DNA from 3 places in the Comamonas antarctica genome. Region 2 is predicted to be linked to each of the others. Evidence: predicted binding sites of a transcription regulator. Region 2 holds the regulator's gene; each other region holds the start of a gene.

Region 1 (2,267 bases), 1.4 Mb from region 2:
GTCGGCGTATTTCTGCGGCTGCGTGCCGTCCCAGACCACGCCGTCGATCAGCTTGCTGCTGCGCATGTCGCTCTTGGGCAGCGGCGTCTTGGAGGCCGCGGCGGCCTGCTTGTAGAGCTCGATGCGGTTGATGGACTTGGCCACGCCCAGGTAGTCGGGATGCTCCTTGAGCAGGCCCCAGCGCTTGTGCTGGGTCAGGAACCACATGCCGTCCGAGAGATAGGGGTAGTTGACCATGCCCTCGTTGTAGAACTTCATGTGGTCGGGGTCGTCCCAGGTCTTGCCCATGCCGTTCTGGTAGCGGCCCAGGATGCGCTGGTTGATGGCGTCGACGCTGGTGTTCACATAGGACTTGGCGGCAATGGTCTCGGCCATGCGGGTCTTGTTGGCCAAGCTGGCATCGATCCAGCGGCCGGCCTCGAGAATCGCGGCCGTGACCGCGCGCGCGGTGTTCGGGTACTTGTCGGCGAACTCGGCCGTGGTGCCCAGCACCTTCTCGGGGTGGTCCTTCCAGATCTGCTGCGTCGTGGCCGCGGTCACGCCTATGCCGTCCATGATCGCGCGGTGGTTCCAGGGCTCGCCCACGCAGAAGCCGTCCATGTTGCCGACGCGCATGTTGGCCACCATCTGCGGCGGCGGCACGGTGATGACCTTCGCATCCTTCATCGGGTCGATGCCGTTGGCCGCGAGCCAGTAGTAGAGCCACATCGCATGCGTGCCCGTGGGAAAGGTTTGGGCAAAGGTGTATTCGCGCTTCTCGCTGGCCATGAGCCTGGCCAGGCCCGGGCCGTCGACCGCGCCTTTGTCGGCCAGCTTCTTGGCCAAGGTGATCGCCTGGCCGTTGTTGTTGAGGTTCATGAGCACCGCCATGTCCTTCTTCGGCCCGCCGATGCCCAGGTGCACGCCATAGACCAGGCCATAGAGCACATGCGCGCAGTCCAGCTCGCCATTGACCAGCTTGTCGCGCACGCCGGCCCAGCTCGCTTCCTTGGTCGGAATGATCTTGATGCCGTATTTCTGGTCGATGCCCAGCACCGAGGCCATCACCACGCTGGCGCAGTCGGTCAGCGGAATGAAGCCGATCTTCACCTCCTTCTTCTCGGGCGCATCCGACCCCTGGGCATGCACCAGTGCGCGCAGCGCGGGGGAGATTCCCGCGGCGCCCACGGTGGCGGCTTGCAATACGGTGCGGCGCTGGAGTCCGGTTTTCATCAGGTCGGGCATATGCAGTCTCGGCGAAAAGGTGGCAAATAAAAAAGGCGTCCACATCCTGGGCCGGGCATCGAGCCGGGCTGGTGGATGGGGACGCCTTTGTCCGGTGGCGCGCAGTCAGTCGTTGCTTGCACGCCGTGGGGTCTTCGTTGACCTTGCCGGATATCAAGCAAGTTCGGTGCCAGCGGATTCGGCGTTGCAGGCCGCTGCGGCTGCGCCATTTGGGTGCGGATGCGCTGAATCAGGGCATGCGGGTCGGACATGGGTCGACAGGCTCGCCATGAACGGGGAGCTCACCATGAACGGGAAGTTCACCATGAACTGGAGGCTCGCCCCGAATGGGCGGCTCAGCATGAACGGCCCGCTCAGCCGAGCAGTTCGGCGGCGTCGATCATGCGCTGGGCGATTTGCACCATCTTGACGCCCTTGTCCATCGCGAGCTTGCGCAGCCGGTCATAGGCCTGCTTCTCGCTCAGCGCCTGGCGCTGCATCAGGATGCCCTTGGCGCGGTCGATGGTCTTGCGGTCCTTGAGTTCGTCGCGGGCATCCTTGAGCTCGGCGCGCAGCGCCTGCTCGTGTTGAAAACGCGCCATCGCGACCTGCAGGATGGGGCGTATGCGCGGCGGCGCCAGCCCTTCGACGATATAGGCGCAGACGCCCGCGGCCACGGCATCGGGCACATGGGTGGTGTCGGGGTCGTTGGTGAACAGCACGATGGGCCGGCGCTCGTCGCGCGTCGCCAAGACCACATGCTCGAGCGCGTCGCGCGCCTCGCTTTCGGCGTCGACGATGATCAGGTCGGGGCGCAGCTGGGCGATGCGCTCGTGCAGGAATACGTCCGCGGGCAGCGTGGCCACCACATCGTATTGCGCCTCGAGCAGTCCCATGCGCAGCGCGCGCGAGCGCTCGAGTTGCTGGCGCACATGGTCTTCCTGGTCGTCCATGACGGCCAGGTCGGGAATGATGACCACGATGCGCAGGGGTTGGCTCATGGGTAAAGTGATGCAAGAAAAATGCCAGTGGTGGCGGGAGGGAAGGCGCAAGCGCTGGATGAT
Region 2 (2,267 bases):
CTGCGAGGTGAATTCGATCTTGAAGCTCTCGCGCGGGCTGAACCAGATCTCCCAGGCAATTTCGCTGGCTGCACGGTACAGGTCGTTCTCGTTGCGGTACATCGAGGTCGACAGCTGCACCAGCACGCGCTGCGCCAGCCGGCTATGCAGGTTCAGCAGCAGCGCATCGCGCCACGAGGCGCGCAGCATCACGCCGCCGCGCCCGACCAGCAGGTCGTGTCCGGTCAGTCCCGTGATGCGGTGGGCCTCATCGGCCAGATAGTCCTCCACGCCGGCGGCGCAGGGCAAAAACAGTTGCAGTTGGTTCATAGCAGGGGCGCAAGGATACGCTTTTGTCGCGAACTGCGGGCATTGGAGGACATCGGCAGTCGCGCGCTGCGGCTACAGCGACTTGCGCAGATTGGCGGGCGCGATCTTGAGCACATCGCGGTACTTGGCCACGGTACGGCGCGCGCACTCGATGCCCTGCTCCTTGAGCATCTCCGCCAGCTGGCTGTCCGACAACGGCTTGAGCGGATTCTCGGCCGCGACGAACTGCTTGATCAGCGCGCGCACCGCCGTGCTCGAGGCGTTGCCCCCGGTCTCGGTGCCCAGGCCTGAACCAAAGAAGTACTTGAGTTCATAGGTGCCCATCGGCGTGGACATGTACTTGGCCGTGGTCACGCGGCTGATGGTCGACTCGTGCAGGCCCAGTTCGTCGGCGATGTCGCGCAGCACCAGCGGGCGCATCGCCAGCTCGCCATGGGTGAAGAAGTTCTTCTGCCGCTGCACGATGGCCTGGGAGACGCGCAGGATGGTGTCGAAGCGCTGCTGGATGTTCTTGATGAACCAGCGCGCCTCCTGCAGGCGCTGCTGCAGGCCCGCATGTCCTTCGCTGCCCTTGTGGCCGCGCAGCGCGTTGGCATAGATGTCATGCACGCGCAGCCGCGGCATGACGTCGGGGTTGAGCTGCACGCTGAACTGCGGCTGGCCGTCGCCACTGCTGCGCGCCAGCTTGCGCACCATCACATCGGGCACGACCAGGTTGCGCTCGACATCGGCAAAGCGCCGGCCGGGACGCGGTTCGAGCCGCGCAATCAGCGCCATGGCCGCGCGGATGCGCTCGTCGCTCGCGCCGCAGGCCTGCATCAGCCGGCGCACATCGCGGCGCGCCAGCAGGTCCATGGGCTGCTCGCAGATGCGCAGCGCGGTCTGCACGGTATCCGCGTCCACCTGCGCGTCATCGCGCGCGGCGAGGTGCCTGAGCTGCAGCGTCAGGCATTCGGCCAGGTCGCGCGCGCCCACGCCCACCGGCTCGAGCGACTGCAGCAGGCGCAGCGCCACCGTGAAGTGGTGCACCAGTTCTTCCTGCTCCTCGAGCGCATCGGCACCGGCCAGGCCCGCGGCCAGTTCCTCGAGCGGGTCCTCGAGATAGCCATGTTCGTTGAGCGATTCAATGAGAAAGCGCAGCGCCGAGCGATCGACCTCGCCCAGGCGCAGCGACAGTGCCTGGCGGTGCAGGTGGTCGGTCAGCGACTCATGGCCGTGCGCCAGATCCTGGGCTTCGGTGTCGTCCTCGGCATGGCGCGCACGCGCCTCGCCGCCCCATTCGCTGTCGTCGGGCGAGAGGTCGGCGCTGCCATCCCCTTCCCAATCGGGCGCGGCATCGGCCGGCGCCGTGACGTCGCCGCTCTCGGTATCGCTGCTGGTGGCCGTGTCGCTGCTGGCCGAACCCGTCGCGTGCTGCGCGTCATCGGCGTAATCGTCGCGCTGTGCGGGCAGATCGGCCTGTGCCACGCCAAACTCCTCGCGCTCGGCTTCCTCGGTGGTGCGCTCCAGGAACGGGTTGTCGTCGAGCATGTGCTCGACCTCCTGGCTCAGTTCCAGCGTCGAGAGCTGGAGCAGCCAGATCGATTGCTGCAACTGCGGTGTGAGGGCCAGATGTTGCGATACGCGTAGCGACAGACCCGGTTTCAACGGCGTTTCCCCTCAGACCGGCACAAGCTGATGCACATGGCTCACATCCTGAAATGCTCGCCGAGATAGACCCGGCGCACGTCGGCGTTCTCGACGATCTCGGCCGGCGTGCCCTGGGCCAGCACATGGCCGTCGCTGATGATGAACGCGTGGTCGCAGATGCCCAGCGTTTCGCGCACGTTGTGGTCGGTGATCAGCACCCCGATGCCACGCGCCTTGAGAAAACCGATGATGCGCTGGATCTCGATCACGGCAATCGGATCGATACCCGCGAATGGTTCATCCAGCAGGATGAAGCGCGGCTGCGTGGC
Region 3 (2,267 bases), 270 kb from region 2:
CCCTTGCCGGCATCGCAGTCACCGGACATGCAGCGCAGGAGACCCGCACCATGCAGCACCCAAGCATCCCGCAGACCCAGTCCAGCACGCTCACGGCGCGCCAGCAGGCCATCGTGCCGATCTCGGCGTTTGCCGCGGCCGGCGCTATCGACCAGCTCAAGACGGCGCTGGAGCAAGGCCTGTCGGCAGGGCTCAGCGTGAACGAGATCAAGGAAGTGCTGGTCCAGCTCTATGCCTATGCCGGTTTCCCGCGCAGCCTCAATGCGCTGGGCGCGCTGATGCAGGTGCTGCAATCGCGCCAGCAGCGCGGCATCGCCGACGCCCCTGGCAATCTGCCCAGCCGCGCCGCGCCCCAGGGCGACGCCCTGCTGGCCGCGGGCACCGCGAACCAGACGCGGCTGTCGGGCGGCCCTGTCAAGGGCGCGCTGTTCGACTTCGCGCCCGCGGTGGACGAGTACCTGAAAACACATTTGTTCGGCGATATCTTCGAGCGCGACAACCTCGATTGGCACAGCCGCGAACTGGCCACGCTGGGCATGCTTGCGGCGCTCGAAGGCGCCGACTCGCAGTTGCAGTCGCATATGCGCATCAGCCTGAATGTCGGGCTCACCAGCGCGCAGTTGCAGCAGGTGGCGGCGGTGCTGCAGGAGCGTGTCGGCGCCGGTGAGGCCCAGCGTGCACGCCAGGCACTGGAGCGCCATCTGGCGACGCAGCAAAAGCACTGACGCCGATGCAGCGCGCGCCGGCGCCCGCGCTGCCTCCGATCTCCATGTCCTTGAACACTTCCTCCGCCAAGCGGAAGGCGTCGATGGCCGTGGGCTGGCCGCCATTGTTCAGCGCCACGGGCCGCGTGGCAGCATCTGGCACACAACCTGCTTTGTCACAGCATCTTGTATACATGAAGGTATTCATCATGCTGATCGGCACCCTCGAAGACTGGAAGAACGCATATGCTCAGGGAGCAACGCCTGCCGAACTGCTGGAGCAGCAGCGGCTGGCCTGCGATGCAGCGGATACCGCCTGGATCAGCATTGCCAGCGCCGAACAGCTGCAGGACCAGATCGACGAACTGCTGGCGCTGGAGCAGGCGCTGGGACGCGAACAGATGCCGCTGTATGGCGTGCCGTTCGCGGTCAAGGACAACATCGATGTGGAGGGTTTCCGCACCACTGCCGCCTGCGAGGAGTTCGCCTACGTCGCGCAAAACGATGCGTTTGCGATCCAACGTCTCAGAAATGCCGGTGCCATCGTGCTGGGCAAAACCAATCTCGACCAGTTTGCCACCGGCCTGGTCGGCACGCGCTCGCCCTATGGCGTGGTGCCGAATACCTTTGACGCGCGCCTGATCAGCGGCGGTTCGAGCTCGGGTTCGGCATCGGTCGTGGCGCGCGGCCTGGTGCCGTTCGCACTGTCGACCGATACCGCGGGCTCGGGCCGCGTGCCTGCGGGCTTCAACCAGATCGTCGGCCTCAAACCCACGCCTGGTGCAGTCAGTGGCACCGGTTTGGTGCCTGCCTGCCGCACGCTGGACTGCATTGGCGTGCTGGCCTGCACCGTCGCGGACAGCGCCAGCGTCATGTCGGTGATGGAGGGCCACGACCCGGCCGACGGCTACTCGCGCGCGCGCCCCATGGCGCCCGCGCACAAGCCGCTGGCGCAGCTGCGCGTGGCAACACCGGCAGCGCGCCCGCTGTCGCCTGCCTATGAAGCCGCATTTGCGGATTTCTGCGCGCAACTGCAGGCGCAGACCGCGCAGCTCGAAGAAATCCCGTTCGACACGCTGTTCGAGGTGGCGCAGCTGCTGTACCACGGCCCCTGGGTGGCCGAGCGCGTCGTCGGTGCGCGCAGCATCTACGAACAGCAGCCCGAGAAAATGGTGCCGGTGGTGCGCAGCGTGCTCGATGTGGCGAAGCGGTTTTCCGCGGCCGACACCTTTGCCGCGCAATACCGGCTGCAGCAACTCAAGCAGCAAGCCGACCGGCTCTGGCAGGACTGGGACGTGCTGTGCGTGCCCACCGCACCGCGCCACCCGCGCATCGATGAAGTCATGGCCGACCCGATGGCCGTCAACTCGGAGATGGGCATCTACACCAACTTCGTGAACCTGCTGGGCTGGTCGGCGATCGCGATTCCCGCGCGCCGCCTACCCGACGGCCTGCCGTTCGGCATCACGCTGATCGCCCCAGGCTGGCGCGAGCCCGATCTGGTGCGCTGGGCAGCGCAGCTCGAGCAGCAGGCCGGCCTGCCCGCGGGCGTGACCGGGCTCA

The links. The regulator sigma-54, encoded in region 2, starts transcription at its own class of promoters, with help from an activator protein. The targets are predictions, from matches to a motif close to TGGCANGNAANCTGCTTT.
Region 1: a site for sigma-54 is predicted at 1,379-1,396, ahead of HUK68_RS07910 (CmpA/NrtA family ABC transporter substrate-binding protein). Genes of this name have one in related genera too.
Region 3: a site for sigma-54 is predicted at 862-879, ahead of atzF (allophanate hydrolase). Genes of this name have one in related genera too.

The regions. Positions count from the first base shown of each region.
Region 1 is NZ_CP054840.1:1,643,608-1,645,874, forward strand. It holds gene HUK68_RS07910 (CmpA/NrtA family ABC transporter substrate-binding protein) at 1-1,224, opposite strand, end outside; gene HUK68_RS07915 (ANTAR domain-containing response regulator) at 1,578-2,204, opposite strand.
Region 2 is NZ_CP054840.1:218,079-220,345, reverse strand. It holds gene HUK68_RS01020 (THUMP domain-containing class I SAM-dependent RNA methyltransferase) at 1-309, opposite strand, end outside; gene HUK68_RS01015 (RNA polymerase factor sigma-54) at 382-1,956, opposite strand; gene lptB (LPS export ABC transporter ATP-binding protein) at 1,998-2,267, opposite strand, start outside.
Region 3 is NZ_CP054840.1:4,155,887-4,158,153, reverse strand. It holds gene HUK68_RS19260 (carboxymuconolactone decarboxylase family protein) at 51-725, shown strand; gene atzF (allophanate hydrolase) at 899-2,267, shown strand, end outside.